One region of the Micromonospora sp. NBC_01655 genome, then DNA from elsewhere that is predicted to be linked to it. Evidence: riboswitches for the same ligand, from Rfam matches in the RefSeq annotation. Region 1 holds a riboswitch; each other region holds the start of a gene.
What was found. Region 1 has a riboswitch for cyclic di-AMP ahead of OOK41_RS18015 (transglycosylase family protein). Riboswitches for the same ligand answer to the same signal wherever they lie in the genome.
Positions count from the first base shown of each region.

Region 2: it holds a riboswitch for cyclic di-AMP, as region 1 does, so the genes downstream of both, OOK41_RS10620 (hypothetical protein) here and OOK41_RS18015 (transglycosylase family protein) in region 1, are expected to answer to the same signal.
Region 3: it holds a riboswitch for cyclic di-AMP, as region 1 does, so the genes downstream of both, OOK41_RS30805 (hypothetical protein) here and OOK41_RS18015 (transglycosylase family protein) in region 1, are expected to answer to the same signal.

Region 1 covers NZ_JAPEQF010000001.1:3,922,909-3,928,289, forward strand. The annotation lists gene htpG (molecular chaperone HtpG) at 1-914, shown strand, start outside; cyclic di-AMP (ydaO/yuaA leader) riboswitch at 1,240-1,413, shown strand; gene OOK41_RS18015 (transglycosylase family protein) at 1,411-2,073, shown strand; gene OOK41_RS18020 (hypothetical protein) at 2,274-5,381, shown strand, end outside.
Region 2 covers NZ_JAPEQF010000001.1:2,220,530-2,225,910, reverse strand. The annotation lists gene OOK41_RS10630 (AAA family ATPase) at 1-1,669, shown strand, start outside; gene OOK41_RS10625 (cation diffusion facilitator family transporter) at 1,776-2,690, shown strand; cyclic di-AMP (ydaO/yuaA leader) riboswitch at 2,844-2,973, shown strand; gene OOK41_RS10620 (hypothetical protein) at 2,977-4,053, shown strand; gene OOK41_RS10615 (SRPBCC family protein) at 4,136-4,606, opposite strand; gene OOK41_RS10610 (STAS domain-containing protein) at 4,703-5,065, opposite strand.
Region 3 covers NZ_JAPEQF010000001.1:6,972,414-6,977,794, reverse strand. The annotation lists gene OOK41_RS30810 (carbonic anhydrase) at 182-976, shown strand; gene OOK41_RS30805 (hypothetical protein) at 1,056-2,078, opposite strand; cyclic di-AMP (ydaO/yuaA leader) riboswitch at 2,082-2,213, opposite strand; gene OOK41_RS30800 (YibE/F family protein) at 2,380-3,783, opposite strand; gene OOK41_RS30795 (heavy metal translocating P-type ATPase) at 4,151-5,381, shown strand, end outside.

The DNA of each region.
Region 1 (5,381 bases):
CGCACGACCTGTCGCTGAACATCTCTCGGGAGATCCTCCAGCAGGACCGCCAGATCCAGGTGGTCCGCCGCCGGCTGGTGAAGAAGATCCTCGCCACCGTCAAGGAGATGAAGGCCAACGAGGCCGAGAAGTACCGCACCTTCTGGTCGGAGTTCGGCCCGGCCGTCAAGGAGGGCCTGCTCGACGACCCGGACAACACCGAGGCCATCCTCGACATCGTCTCCGTCGCCTCCACCCACGATCCGGCCGAGCTGACCGGCCTGCGCGACTACGTCGAGCGGATGAAGGACGGCCAGGGCGACATCTACTACATGACGGGCGAGTCCCGGTCGATGATCGAGAACTCGCCGCACATGGAGGCGTTCCGGGCCAAGGGCTACGAGGTGCTGATCCTCACCGACCCGGTGGACGAGGTGTGGGTCGAGCGGGTCGGCCAGTTCGACGGCAAGCCGCTGCGCTCCATCGCCAAGGGTCAGGTCGACCTGGACACCGAGGAGGAGAAGAAGGAAGCCGAGTCCGCCCGGGAGCAGCAGCGCCAGGAGTACGCCGACCTGCTGACCTGGATGACGGACCGGCTCTCCGACAACGTCAAGGAGGCCCGGCTCTCCACCCGGCTGACCACCTCGCCGGCCTGCGTGGTGGGCGACGCCCACGACATCACCCCGACCCTGGAGAAGATGTACCGGGCGATGGGGCACGAGGTGCCGCAGGTCAAGCGGATCCTGGAGCTGAACCCGGGGCACCCGCTGGTCGAGGGGCTGCGCAAGGCCCACGAGCAGGACGCCGGATCCGACGCGGTCGGCGACACCGCCGAGCTGCTGTACGGGATGGCGCTGCTGGCCGAGGGCGGCGAGCTGGCCGACCCGTCCCGGTTCACCCGTGTCCTCGCCGACCGCTTGGCCCGTACCCTGTAGCCGCCGAGCCGCACCGCGCGCCGGGCTCCCGGTCGACACGTGTCGACCGTGGACGCCCGGCGCGCGCCGTTTCGGGGATTACTCGGCGTGTTCGACTTCCGGGTGGGCACAATCGGACCGACATGACTGAGCGTCACGGGCCGAGGTGGCCCGAAGCCGGTCCGACCTGATCGGACTCGGCCCCACGCCCTCCCCTGCATGCCCTACGCAGTATCGCAACTCGACGGTTGGCGGGTTCGCCCGAGCGGGTGAAGAACTTCACAAGAGGTGGGCGGCCGTCACGAACCGTGTCTAACGTCGGTCGAGTCCGCAAACGCGGCCACCACGGTCGGTAACGCCTAGTCCTGCCGCCGGCCGTCGGTTCCCTTGTCAGTCAGGCAGGAGCGGGGGACCCACACGTTCCTCGGTGCACCGCACCTCGGGGTGAAGCCGCCTTCGGCGGCCGGGCTCCTCGGCCCGAACCCGACAGCTCACCTCGCCGGCGTGGAGGAATCACATGGCAACTCAATACACCGCCCGCCACCATCGGGTGACCGCTCGCCGCGTCACCGTCGGCACTCTCGCGGCCGGCGCACTCGCCGGGGCCGTCGCCCTGGCCGGCCCGGCCGCACCGGCCCAGGCCGCGGTCAACTGGGACGCCGTCGCCAGGTGCGAGTCCGGCGGAAACTGGCACATCAACACCGGCAACGGCTACTACGGCGGCCTCCAGTTCTCGCAGGGCACCTGGGCCGGCTACGGCGGCAAGAGGTACGCCGCCCGAGCCGACCTGGCGACCCGGAGCGAGCAGATCCGCATCGCCGAGAAGGTGCTCGACGGCCAGGGCATCGGGGCGTGGCCGACCTGCGGCAAGAAGGGCGGCTCGACGAAGGCCAGCCCGAAGTCGGAGCGGAGGTCCGAGTCGAAGGCCGCCCCGAAGGAGCGGTCCCCGCGTACCGAGAAGCCGGCCTCGCGCGGCAAGCGGGACACCACGAGAAGCGCACCGAAGAGCGCCCCGTCCGACGGCGGGCGGACCTACCTGGTCCGATCGGGCGACACCCTCTCCGAGATCGCCACGGCGCAGGGCGTGCGGGGCGGCTGGCGCGCCCTGTGGGAGAAGAACGAGCGGGTCGTGGGCAAGCATCCGAACCTGATCTTCCCGGGCCAGCGGCTCAGCCTCTGACGCGCCCGGCCGGGTCGGTACGACCTGGCGCCCCGGTCCCGGGGCACCCAGCGGCGAAGCGCCCGGCCGGTTCCTCCGGCCGGGCGCTTCCGCGTCGTCGCCGGGTGGCACCCGGACCGCGGCGGAGGCACCTTCCACGTGACGTCGCCGCCCCGCAAAACGGGTCGGCCGCCGAACCCGGTTCTGGGCACAATGGCGCGATGCCGCGCCGTATCACCGCCCTGCTCGACGACCTCGACGACCTGCCGTACCGGGAGCGGACGAGCACCCTCGCCGCCCGGGCCCGGGACCTCGCCGCCGCCGGCCGGCTGGCCGGGGTGCTCGCGGACCTGCGCGCCGGATCCGCGTACCACCGGTTCCTCGCCGTGACCGCGGCGCAGGTGGTCGGCGACCGGGCCGGGGTGGCCGCCGCCCTCGACGACCCGCACGGGGCGATCCGGGCCGTCGCGGTCCGCGCCTGCCTGCGCGCCGGCTGGCTCACCGCCGACGACCTGCGCCCCCTGCTCGCCGACGCGCCCGCCGACCTGCGCCGGCTGGTGTACCGGTCGCTGCGGTCGCCGCGCCGCCCGGAGGTCGCCGACCGGCTCGTCGACGCCGTCCGGGACCGGTTCGGCGATGCCGAGGCGGTCGCGCTGCTGCCCGCCTGCGGCCCCGACACGGTACGCCGGCTGCTGCCCCTGCTCGACCACGCGCTCGGCAGCGGGGCGGCCCTGGCCGGCCGGCACGCCGGGATCCTGCTCGACCACGCCGAGGCGACGCTGCCCGGCCTCGACGGCCCGGAACGCTTCCGCTGGTGGGCGGCCCGCGCGGGCGCGCTGCTCGGCACGGCGGTCGACCGCCCGGAGCGGGTGCTCACCCTGCTCGAACGCCACGCCCCGGCCGACGGGCTCCCCGGCGATCTCACCGGCTACGGCGTGCTCGCCGCGGCGTTCCCGCACCGGGTGCTCGCGCTGCTGACCGCCCCCGCCCGGGCCGGCTGGCTGGCCCGGACCGCCCTGCCCCCGGCGCTGCTGCGCCGCCTCGGCGCGCTGCCGCCGGCGGAGCTGGTCACGCTCGCCCGGCGACAGCGCGCCGACGACACGCGCCTCGCGGCGCTGCTGGACGCGCTGCCCCCGGCGGCACGCGGCGCCCTGTACGACGCCGCGCTCGCCGACGTCGAGACGGCCGCCACGATCCCGTCCCCGGCGGTCATGGCGGTGCTGCCCCGGCGCTGGCGGGAACGGGAGGCCCGGCGGGTGCTCACCCTGGACCGGGTCCGCGCCGACGAGGCCGCCGTGCGCGCCTGGAGTGCCGAGCTGCCCTGGCCGGAGGCGTCCGCCGTGCTGACGCCGGCCCTGCGCGCCGCCGACGCCCACGACCGGGCGAGCGCGTACGAGCTGCTGCTCACCGCCGCGCGGCGCAGCGACGACCCGGCGGCGGTGGCCGAGGCCGTGGCCCGGCTCGCCGGGCTGCGCAACGAGCAGGATCCGGTCCGGTCGGCGGCGCTGGCCACCCTGGCGACCATGGCCCGGCCGCTGCGCGCCGACTCGCGGCCGGTGCTGGCCGCGCTGGTCACCGACGCCACCCACGCCCGGGACGCGTCCACCCGGACGCTGTCCGCGCTGGGCGACCTGGCCTGCGGGGTACTGCGCCACCACGTGGACGAACCGGAGCTGCTGGGCTGGGCGTTGGACACCCTCGACGCCCTCTTCGGCGGGCACCACCTGCCCCCGCTGGGCCGGCTCGACCACGGCCTGCGCCGGGGGCAGGAACAGGCCGTCCTCGACCGGCTCCTGCCCTGGATCACCGCCGGGATGGCGCGCGGCGAGTTCACCGCCCTGTTCGCGGTCACCCGTGCGCTGGGACGCCGGGCGTGGCGGTTGCCCGCCCTCCAGGAGCTGCTGCACCGGGCCACCGGTTCGGGCAACGTCTCCCCGGTGGTCCGTACCGCCGCCGACCTGTGGCTGGCGGACCCGGCGCCGCGCGGCGAGCGGGTCGCCCTCCTGCTCGCCGCCGACCCGTCGGTGATCACCTTCGAGGTGGTGTGGCGGACGGTCTGCGGGCGGCGCACCGACCTGCTCGACCGGGTGCTGCTCGGCCCGCCGCCGGCCGGCGCGTTCCTGCCCGCCGGGCCGCGCTGGGTGCCCGGGCATCCGTGGCACGTCGACCGCTGGCTGCCCCGGCACCGGCGGGCGTACGTCGACCTCCAGGCCCGGGTGGCCCGCGACGCGGGCCAGCCGCTGCACTCCCGGGCCGCCGCGCTCGCCCGCGCGGCGCGGGTCCCCGACGCCGGCCGTGACCTGGTGCTGCGGTACGTCGACTCCGCGAACGTCACCCTCGCCGAGGCGGCCCTCGGCGCGCTGCCCTGGACCGACCGGCCCGAGGAGGCCCTGACCACGCTGCTCGCGCACGCCGACGACGACCGGGCCCGGGTGGCGATGTACGGCGCCGGCCGGGCCGCCCGGTTCACCACCCCGTCCGCGCTGCTGGCCCGGCTCGCCGGCGTCGCCCTCGGCCGGGGCAGGGTGACCAGCCGCAAGGAGGCCGTCCGGCTGCTCGGCCGGTACGGGCCGCCGGAGGCGGTGCCGCTGCTGCGGCAGGTGTGGCAGCAGCCCGACCAGCACCGCGACGTCCGGGCCGCAATCACCTCCGCCGCCCGGCAGCGGCTGCACACGCCGCAGAGCTGGACGGTGCTCGACCTGGCCGTCGGCGGCGGCCGGGAGGACACCCTGGCCGTGCTGGCGACCGGGCCGCACGAGGTGCCCGAGCCGCACCGCCCCCGGTACGCCGGCCTGGTCGTCACCGCCTGCCGCAGCGGCGACGAGGTGGTCACCCAGGCGGCGCTGACCCGGCTGGCGCAGTGGGCCCGCTGGGCGCCCGACATCACCGACCTGGTCGTCGACGCGCTGACCGACCTCGGCGCGCACGCGGGCTGGCCGGCCCGGTCGATGCTGCTGCGTGCGCTGCTGGACCTGCCGCACCGCCCGGAGCGGGGCGCGCTCGACGCCGCCCTGTGCCGGCTGGTGGCCCTCGACGCGGCCGACGACGACCCGGGTGGGCCGCAGCGGGACCGGCCGGCCCGTCGCCGGATCGGCGCGATCCTGCGGGTCGTGCGGGTGTGGGCGCAGCGCGCCGGCGTCGACGCCGACCGCGACCCGGCCCGGGACGCCGCCCGTGACCTGGCCCGGCACCCGGGGTTCGTGGCCGGGGCGGCCGGGCTGCTGACCGCCCTGGTGCGCCTCGACGGGCGCACCCCGGCGCAGCTCGTCGCCGAGCTGACCGAGCTGGTGGAGCTGGCCGACGGCCGCCCGGCGCTGGCCGCCCGGCTG
Region 2 (5,381 bases), 1.7 Mb from region 1:
GGCGGCCCCGCCGGAGATGGCGGTGGTGGGCGACGGGGCGCTGCTGGCCACCCTGTCCCGGGCCACCGGCCGGGGCATGCGGGACATCGTCGCCACCATCCAGCGGGAGCAGGACGAGGCGATCCGCTCCCCCGGCTCCGGGGTGACGATCGTCGCCGGCGGCCCGGGGACGGGCAAGACGGCGGTCGCCCTGCACCGGGCGGCGTACCTGCTCTACTCCGACCGCAGCCGGTACGCCGGCGGCGGCATCCTGGTGGTCGGCCCGTCGGCGGTGTTCGTGGAGTACATCGCCTCGGTGCTGCCGTCGCTGGGCGAGGAGACCGCGACGCTGCACTCGCTCGGCTCGCTGTTCCCGGGGATGAGCGCGACCCGCACCGACCCGCCCGACGTGGCGGCGGTGAAGGGGTCGCTGCGGATGCGGCGGGTGCTGGAGCGCGCGGCCCGGGACGCGGTCCCGGGCGGGCCGGGCGAGCTGCGCCTGCTCTACCGGGGCGCACTGCTCCGGCTGGACCGCCGGGAGCTGGACGGCATCCGGGAGCGGGCGCTGCCCCGGGGGGCCCGCCGCAACGAGGTGCGCCGGGCCGGCTTCGACGGGGTGTTCGCCGCGCTGTGGGCGCAGGCCCGGCGGCTGAACCTCGGGCGGCTGCCGGAACAGCGCGCGTTCGAGGACGAGATCGCCGAGCGGCCCGAGTTCCGCGAGTTCCTCAAGGCGTGGTGGCCCCGGCTGCACCCCCGGCACGTGCTGGGCTGGCTGGCCCGCCCGGACCGGCTGCACCGCTATGCCGGGGGGATCCTGTCCCGGTCGGAGATCGGTTTGCTGGCCGAGGCGTACCGGACGCTGGACGCCGAAGGGCTGACGATCGCCGACATCGCCCTGCTGGACGAGCTGGACGCGCTGCTGGGCAAGCCGGTGCGGCCGAGGAAGCCGAAGCGGGACCCGTTCCAGCTCGCCGGGGGCGTGCGCGAGCTGAGCACGCACGCCGACCGGCAGCGGGCGGCCCGGGAGGCGGCCCGGCAGCGCCCCGAGGACTACCGCGAGTACGCGCACGTGGTGGTCGACGAGGCGCAGGACGTCTCGCCGATGCAGTGGCGGATGATCGGCCGGCGCGGCCGGCTGGCGTCCTGGACGGTGGTGGGCGACCCGGCGCAGACCGCGTGGACCGGCCAGGAGGAGGAGCTGACCCGGGCCCGGGACCAGGCGCTGGGCCGGCGGCGCCGGCACCAGTTCGAGCTGACCACCAACTACCGCAACTCGGCGGAGATCTTCGCGGTGGCGGCGGCGGAGATCCGCCGGCTCTACCCGGACCTCGCGCTGCCCAGGGCGGTGCGGTCCACCGGCGTGCAGCCGGTCGCGCTGACCGTGCCGCCGGCCGAGCTGGAACGGGCCACCGTCGCGGCGGTCGCCGCGCTGCTCGGCGAGGTGGCGGGGACGGTCGGGGTGATCACGCCGGTGCCGCGCCGCGACGAGGTCGCCGGCTGGCTCGCCGGCCTGGCCGCGCCGCGCCTCCAGGTGGTGACCAGCCTCCAGGCCAAGGGCATGGAGTACGACGGGGTCGCGCTGGTCGCCCCGGCCGAGATCCGGGCCGACCCGGGCTCCGGCGTGCGGACGCTGTACGTGGCGCTGTCCCGGGCCACCCAGCGGCTGACCACGATCGACCCGACCGGCTGACCGGCTGACCGTCCCGTCACCGGTCGGACGTCCGACCTTTACTTGCATACATAGCGATGTGAGCATACATTGGGCCGGGTCGGGATCGGGGACGGAGGGTGTGGGCGTGGGCGCAGGTCATGACCATCACGGCGCGGTGGCGAACGCCGCGGACCGCCACTCGGGGCGGCTCTGGGCGGCCTTCGCGCTGCTCACCGCGCTGATGATCGTCGAAGCGGTGGCCGCGTTCGGCACCGGCTCGCTGGCGCTGCTCTCCGACGCCGGGCACATGTTCACCGACGTGCTCGGCATCGGCATGGCACTGGCCGCGATCACCGCCACCCGGCGGGCCACCGCCGCCCCCCAGCGCACCTTCGGGCTCTACCGGCTGGAGGTGCTCGCCGCGCTCGGCAACGCCGTCCTGCTCAGCGGCGTCGCGGTCTACGTCCTCGTCGAGGCGGTCCGCCGGTTCGGCAATCCGCCCGAGGTGACCACGGGCCCGATGCTCGTGGTGGCGACGCTGGGCCTGCTCGCCAACGTGGTCGCGTTCGCGCTGCTGCGCAGCGGGGCGAAGGAGAGCATCAACCTGCGCGGGGCGTACCTGGAGGTGCTGGGCGACCTGCTCGGGTCGGTCGGCGTGATCAGCGCCGCGGCGCTGATCACCGTCACCGACTGGTGGTGGGCGGACCCGGTGGTGGCCGTCGCGATCGGCGTGTTCATCCTGCCCCGCACCTGGCGGCTCGGGCGGGCCGCGGTGCGCATCCTGGTGCAGGCCGCGCCGGAGCACCTCCAGGTGACCGCGGTACACGACCGGCTGGCGGCGGTGCCCGGCGTGGTCGAGGTGCACGACCTGCACGTCTGGACGCTGACCTCCGGCATGGAGGTCGCCTCGGCCCACCTGACCATGGCACCGGACGCCGAGGTGGGCGCGGTGCTGACCGCGGCCCGCACCGCCCTGCACGAGGACTTCCACATCGAGCACGCCACGTTGCAGGTGGAGCCCGAGGCGTCGGCGGGCCCCTGCGGGCCGACCGGCTGGTGATACCCACACCCATCAATCAGGTGGTGTATTGTGCCTGTATGCCGGTTTTGGAAGCATTGGCCTGCGCACCGTCCGTCACGGACGCAGCGCGAGCCCCATCCGCACCGGTAGGCTCTGATCCGGTCTCCGCCGGGCGGCGCCCTCCGGCGCCTGCGGTGGCCGCCGCCTAATCGCCTCCTGGCGAGCCGGGGAACCATGTTCGTGGGGTGCATCCGCCTGAGCGGTAGGGATCTTCCGTCCCGAACCCGTCAGCTAACCCGGTCGGCGGCTGACGGAAGGACTGCGTATGCCAGTAGTGGCACCTGAACGAAGGACCGCCGCCCGGATGGCGGCGATGCTGGTGCTGACGCTCGCCGTCGGCCTCGGGCTCGGGCCGGTGGCCCCGGCCGGTGCGGCCCCGCCCACCGGCCTGCGCGCCGCCGCGCCCGGCCAGGACGAGGAGGGCGGCACGCCGGCCCTGCGCGCCCAGCTCGAAGCGGCCAGCAAGGGCTACCTGGACGCCAAGAGCGCCCTGGCCCGCTCGGTCAAGCGGCAGCAGCAGCTCGGCGGCCAGCTCAAGACCGTCGAGGCGGAGCTGATCGTGCGCGGCGCCAAGGTCGACGAGATCGCCGGGGTGGCGTACAAGTCGGGCCGGCTCAGCCCGGTGTCCGCGCTGCTCAACAGCACCAGCCCGGCTGGCTTCCTGGACCGGGTGGCCGCGCTGGACGCGGTCGCCACCAACGAGGACCGGGCGCTGCGCGACCTGCTGGAGAGCCGGGACCAGGCCACCCGGACCCGGCTGGCCCTCGACGGGGAGATCCGCGAGCAGCGCAAACAGGTCACGGTGATGGCCAAGCGCAAGGCACAGGCCGAGCAGGCCCTGACCGTGGCCAACGAGAAGGCCAGCGCCAGCGCCAGCGGCGGCGGGGCCAACCGGGGCACCTCCAGCGCGAACGCCACCCCCGCGAAGCGCAACCCCGACGGGTCCTGGCCGTCGGAGTCGTGCAGCGTGAACGACCCGACCCCGGCCAACGGCTGCATCACCCCGCGAACGCTGCACGCGCTCCAGCAGGCCAAGTCGGCCGGCTTCACCCGGTACGTCTCCTGCTACCGGCCCAGCGGCTCCGGGGAGCATCCCAAGGGGCGGGCCTGCGACTTCGCCGCCCAGAAGGGCGGCTTCGGCGGGGTGGCCTCCGGCGGGGACCGCACCTACGGCAACAACCTGGCGGCGTACTTCATTCGCAACGCGGACAACCTCGCCGTGCTGTACGTGATCTGGTTCAAGCAGATCTGGCTGCCCAGCAGCGGCTGGAAGGCGTACAGCGGGGGCAACGGGGACCCGTCCAGCGACCACACCAACCACGTGCACCTGTCGGTGTACTGACCGCGCGTCCGGTGGTCCGCCGCCCGGCGGGCCACCGGACGCCACGTCACTGGGCGCACCCGGTCGTCGCCGGCCGCGCCGCTCAGGTCGGCTGAGCCGGGCCGTCCCCGGCACGGTCCAGCACCTCGCCCAGCCTCCGGGCCAGCCCGAGGTGCGCCGATCGGGCCTGCTGGAAGGCGTACCGGAACAGCAGCGCCGGGGCGGCGAGGGTGATCTCCACGTCGATCCGGACCACCCCGCCCGGCTCGTCGCGAAGCCGGGTGCGGTTGCGCACGATGGTCGCCGGCCGCTGCCGGGCCACCGTGACGACCTCGTCGTCGGTGACGACCAGCACGTCCGCCTGGTACGTCACGGGGAAGCGCAGCGGCCCGGCGGCGAGCCGGTCGGTGATGGCGTAACTGGCCCGGGCGCCCGGCCGGGGCGGCAGCCGGCGTACCCGCGTGATCAGCGGATGCAGCTCGCCCTGCCGGGCCGGGTCGCCCAGCAGCGCCACCGCCTCGGCCCGGGGGCAGCGGGCCTGGACCGAGTACTGGAAGCTGTCTCGCCGGAGCACGCCCCGATCGTCCCCCACCCGGCTCCCGGAGGGAAGGACCACTGCCCGGCCCACGTCGAACCCGGCAGGGGTCGGCGAGGACCGGGTGGGCGGCCGTCAGGCGCCCGGCAGCACCTCGGGGGTGGCGGTGCCGGCGTAGTAGGGCTCCGGTGCACCGAACAGACCGAGCAGCCCGGTCACCCAGAGCTGGCGGTGCACGAACCGGCTCGGCTCGGTGACGACCAGCTTCACGCCGCTGACCTCAGCGGTCTGGAAGCCGGCCACCATCGCGCTGATGCCGACGGAGTCGATGAAGGTGACGAGACGCATGTTGAGCTCGACGCGGGCGGGACGCCCCTTGGCGAGCACCTCTGCGATGGCTTCGCGCACCTCGTACGCGGTGTCGACGTCGATCTCACCGCGCGGGGCGATCTCGATGACACCACCCGGCAGAACCGACTTCACGATCGACAGGCTCACGCGAGCACCTCCACTCGCCCGTTCACGGGCGCCTCATCAGTACGCGGGCCGCGACCGAGAGTATTCCTCCGACGGCCTCGGTCGCCACCCCTCGGGATGAGCAATTCATGGATAAGGGCGCAGCGAGCCCGCCCTTATCCGGACTTTTCAGATCCTGTTCTACAAACGATCGGCCTGGGGCCGATGTCGCCGACCCAGGGTAACGGTGACCCCCGGCCTTCGCGCGCACATTGTGCGCCGGGCGCGCCCCGCCACAGGAGCGGGTGAGAGACGTCACCCCGGCGACCCCCCGCCGTTGCCCGCCCCGCCTACGATC
Region 3 (5,381 bases), 3.0 Mb from region 1:
GGGGGCGCGGGGGCGGCCCACGTGCGCCACTTACGGGCCGCGCCCGTGCGCAAGGACTTCCCGACGTATGAAATGCGTATCACGTAACGCTTGACGTATCTTTAGCTGCGTGTGACGGTGGACGGACTGGTCGGGTGGCCGAAGGGCGAGGTGGTGGGGCATGGATCATGCGAGCAAGTCGATGGCCGGGACGGGTGTGGGGCGGGTCGCCCCGTCGCCGGCCGCTCGCCCGGGCGACCCCGGCCCGCTCGCCCCGGACCGGGCCCTCGCGGAGCTGCACGCGGGCAACCGCCGGTTCGTCACCGGGGTGCCGCGCCACCCGAACCAGGACGCCAGCCACCGGGCGGCCGTCGCCGACGGCCAGCACCCGTTCGCCGTGATCGTCGGCTGCTCCGACTCCCGGCTGGCCGCCGAGATCATCTTCGACCGGGGGCTGGGTGACCTCTTCGTGGTCCGCACCGCCGGGCACACCGTCGGCCCCGAGGTGCTGGGTAGCGTGGAGTACGCGCTGACCGTGCTGGGCACCCCGCTGGTGGTGGTGCTCGGGCACGACTCCTGCGGCGCCGTGCAGGCGGCCCGGGCGGCGGCCAGCACCGGCACCCCGCCCGTCGGCCACCTGCGGGCCGTGGTGGACGCCGTGGTGCCCAGCCTGCACCGGGCCGCCGAGCGCGGGGTCGAGGACATCGACGGGATCGTCGACATCCACATCGCGCAGACCGTCGAGGCGATGCTCGCCGACTCGCCCGTGCTGGCCGCCGAGGTCGCCGCCGGGCGGTGCGCGGTGGTCGGGATGTCGTACCGGCTCAGCGCGGGCGAGGTGCGGACGGTGGCCGCGGTGCCCGCCGGCTCCGTCCCGGCCGTCGCCGCCGCCCCGGACGCCCCGGACGCCCCGGATGCCCTGAGCGCCCCGGCGGCCCCGAACGCCCTGAGCGCCCCGGCCGCCCCGAACGCCCTGAGCGCCCCGGCCGCCGCCTGAGGCGCCCGCAGCGGCGCGACACGACGAGGGCCGCCCCGCGCTGGGATGCGGGACGGCCCTCGATCGCGTGGCGGCGTCGTCAGAGCAGCGACATGTGCACGTGGTCGGTGTGGTTGGAGGGCCCGCTGTAGGACTTCCAGCCGGTCGCCGGGAACCAGATCTGCCGGTTCCAGATGACGTAGTAGATGCCGAGCCGGTCGGCGTTGCGGATGAGGAACGCGGCGAGGTTGTTGCCGTACATCCGGGTGTCGTTGTTGTGCCAGGGAGCGAACCCGCTGTTCTGCAACGACCAGTCGCAGGCGCGGCCCTTGGGGTGCTCCCACGGCCCGCCCGGCCGGTAGCAGCCGACGAACCGGCTGAAGCCGGCCCTCTTGGTCTCCTTGTACGCGTGCAGCGTGCGCGGCGTGATGCAGCCGGAGGTGGTCGGGTCGTTCTCGCTGCACGACTCGGGACGCCAGTCGCCGTCCGAGCTCCGGCCCGGCGCGATCCTCGCGACCGGGGACGTGGCGTTGACCAGGCCACCGGTGAAGCCCTTGCCGCCGACCAGCGCGAGGGACTTCTCGGCGTCGTACTTCTTCTTCGCCATGATCGCAGTCTGTTTCTTCTGCTCGCGGATCTCGGCGTCGAGCGCGAGCTTGGCCTGCACCGCGCGCTCCTTGGCGTCGTTCACCTCGCTCAGCTTCCGCGCGTTGATCATGTTGAGCTGGTCGAGGGCGGTGGCGCGCTTGACGAACGAGTCCGGTGCGCCGCTCTCCAGCAGCACCGCCATCGGGCCGATCCGCCCGGTCCGGTACGACTGGGCGGCCATCTCGCCGACCTGCGGGGCGAGCGCCTCCAGTTCCTGCTCGGCCCGCTTCACCTCCATGGCGAGCTGGAGCTGGCGCTTCGTGGACTTGTCGAGCCTCGTCTTGGCCTGGGCGTACTCCCGGTTGGCCGCCTCGATGACGTCGGTGATCAACTGGGGCTCGTCGTCCTCCTCGTGCCCCGACGGTTTGGGGGTGGAGGGCGCGGCCAGCGCCGGGGCGGCCGGCCCGGCGAGGATCGCCAACGCGGCGAACGCGGCCACCACGGGTGTCAACCAGCGGCGCAGGGGTGCCGTCACAGTGTTCCCTTCCATCGACCGCCGACCGGGTTAGCTGACGGGTTCGGGACGGAACCGGCCCCTACCGCTCGCGCGGATGCACCCCAGGTACCTGGATCCCCGGCTCGCCTCGCGGCGATTGGGCGGCGGCACCGCAGGCGCCGCTGCGCGCCTTCGGCGGTGACCGGCAGCGAGGTTACCCGAGAGGCATCCTCGGGATCTACGTCCGGATGCCGACTAAATGCGTCATTTCGTAATCGCTGTCGGTAGTCAGTGACGCGGTTCTCAGGCGTGCCGCCACTCCCGGTCACGCTGCGAGATGTCACCATGTGCTGTCCGTGCTCCCTTCTCGGCCGGCCCACTGGGCCGGGGGGTCGGTGGGCCGGGCCGGGCCGCCGGGGAACCGGTCGTCGGGCCGCCCGCCGCTGAGCGCCTCCAGCGCGAGGTCCCGCTCCGCAGGACGCCGGTCCACACCGGGGGTACGCGAGGCCGGGACGTCCCCGTCGCCGGCCGGCCGCCCGGGTCCGGCCGCGGCGGCCCGGCCCGCCGCGGTGACCACCGCGGCCAGCCCGGTCGTCAGCGGCACGGCGGCGATCAGGCCCAGCGTGGCGACGGCGCTGCGGACGATCTCCTGCGCCATGAACTCGGTGGTCAGGATCTCGGTCACCGGGCGGGAGTCGGCGGTGAGCAGGAGCAGCAGCGGCAGCGACGCGCCCGCGTACGCCAGCACGATGGTGTTCACCGTGGACGCGATGTGCGCCCGGCCGACCCGGGTGGCCGCCCGGTAGAGCTGCAACCGGGACAGCCCCGGGTTGGCCTGCGCCAGCTCGGTCACCGTGGCCGCCTGGGTGACCGTGACGTCGTCGAGCACCCCGAGCGAGCCGATGATGATGCCGGCCAGCAACAGCCCGTGCAGGTCCACGTCGCCCCGGAACATCGACAGGGTGGTGGCGTCCTCGCTGCCGTACCCGGTCAGGTGCGTGGCGGCGGTGGCCAGGGTGCCGAGGACGCCCGTGAGCACCAGGCTGCCCAGGGTGCCGAGGACCGCGACGGAGGTCTGCGCGCTCACCCCGTGGGTCAGGTACAGCACCACGAACATGATCAGCGCCGAGCCGACGACGGCGATCAGCAGCGGCGACCCGCCGGCGCCGATCCCGGGCAGCACGAACGTCAGCAGGATGGCGAAGCTGGCGGCCAGGCCGGCCAGGGCGGCCAGCCCCCGCCAGCGGCCGAACGCGACGATCGCCAGCGCGAACACCACCGCGAGCCAGACCAGCGGGGTGCCGCGCTGGTGCTCGGCGATGTTGTAGGCGCTGGCCGTCGGGTCGGCGGGGTCGGTCAGCTCGACCAGGACGATCCGGTCGTCGACGGCGACGGTGGGCGCGCCGGGACCGGTCGGGATCGGCGTCTCGACCTGTTGCCCGGCGTCCGGCCCCTGCTCCACCCGGACGGTGGCCGTGCCGCACGGGCCGTCCTGCGCGCCCGGCCCGCCCCCGTCCTGCGGCGTCTCCGGCTGCGGCGGGCACGCCTCGGTCACCACCCGGGTCACCGTGCCGTGGTACCGGGGCACCGCCGCACTGTCGTCGCCCCGCGGGCCGCCGTCGCGGGGCCAGAGGACGACCGCCGCGATCACGGTGATCACGAAGAGCGGCACCACGGTCGCGACGAGGATCCGCCGCACCCCGGGCGGGGTGGGCGGGGCAGGTCGGGTGTGGTCGGCGCCCATCGACGGTCTCCAAACGGTGTCAGCGCGGGGCACGGGCCGGCGGCCCGGGGCGGTTCGGCAGCGGCCCGGCCGCCGGGTCGGGCACCACCCGGCGGGGTACGCGGGGCGGGCGATGCGGAATCCGGACGACCATCGCCCGAAATGGTAGCCATCCTCACCTGGGAACGCAGGTCGCGCGCCGGGCGGCCCGCCGGGAGGTGTCCCGGCGGGCCCGGGACAGTCATGATCGACTCCGTATCCCGCACACCGCGCTCTTCCCGTCGATCGAACCCCCGTTGCGCGGCATCCGGTGTCGATCGTGAGGGTATGGCGGTCGATCGTGGGGGTATGGCGGGCGCGTGGTCCGGCGAAGAGGCATGTTGGGACCATGGCCCACCACGAGCCCGCCGGGCGCGACGAGCACGCCGGCCACGTGGGGCGCGACGAGCACGCGGGGCACGACAGGCATGCCGGGCACGACCCGGAGATGTTCCGCCGCCGGTTCTGGCTCTGCCTGGCGCTGACCCTGCCGATCGTCGCCACCAGCCACATGGTGACGGGCTGGTTCGGCCACCCGGTGGAGTTCCCCGGCCGGGCGCTGGTCGGCCCGGTACTCGGCTCGGTGGTCTTCTGGTGGGGCGGCTGGCCGTTCCTCGTCGGCGCGGTCCGCGAGCTGCGCGACCGGACCCCCGGGATGATGCTGCTCATCGCGATGGCGATCACCGTCGCGTACGTCGCGTCGCTGGCCACCAGCGTCGGCGCGTTCGACCTGGACTTCTGGTGGGAGCTGGCCGCGCTGGTCACCATCATGCTGCTCGGGCACTGGCAGGAGATGAAGGCGATCGGCCAGGCCCGGGGTGCCCTCGCGGCGCTGGCCGCGTTGCTGCCCGACGACGCGGAGCGGATCCGGCCGGGCGGCGGCACCGACCAGGTCCCGGTGGCCGAACTGCGCGTCGGTGACGTGCTGCTGGTCCGGCCGGGCGGCCGGGTACCGGCCGACGGGCGGGTGGTCGACGGCGCCGCCGAGCTGGACGAGTCGATGATCACCGGGGAGTCCCGCCCGGTCGGCCGGTCGGCCGGGGACAAGGTGGTGGCCGGCACCGTGGCCACCGACTCGGCGGTCCGGGTCGAGGTGACGGCGCTGGGCGAGGAGACCACCCTGGCCGGTATCCGGCGAATGGTCGCCGAGGCGCAGGGCTCGGGCGGCCGGGCCCAGGTGCTGGCCGACCGCTCCGCGGCCTGGCTGTTCTACGTCGCCACCGCCACGGCCGTGCTGACGGTGCTGGTCTGGGCGAGCCTGGGCGACCCCGGCGAGGCGGTGGTGCGTACCGTCACCGTGCTGGTCATCGCCTGCCCGCACGCCCTCGGCCTGGCGATCCCGCTGGTCGTCGCGCTCTCCACGGCGGTCGCGGCGCGCTGCGGCATCCTGGTCCGCGACCGGCTCGCGTTGGAGCGGATGCGCACCGTCGACGCGGTGCTGTTCGACAAGACCGGCACCCTGACCCGGGGCCGGCATGCGGTCACCGGCGTGGCGGCGGCCCCCGGTGCCGGCGAGGACGAGGTGCTCCGGCTGGCCGCCGGGGTCGGGGCGGACAGCGAGCACCCACTGGCGCGGGCGA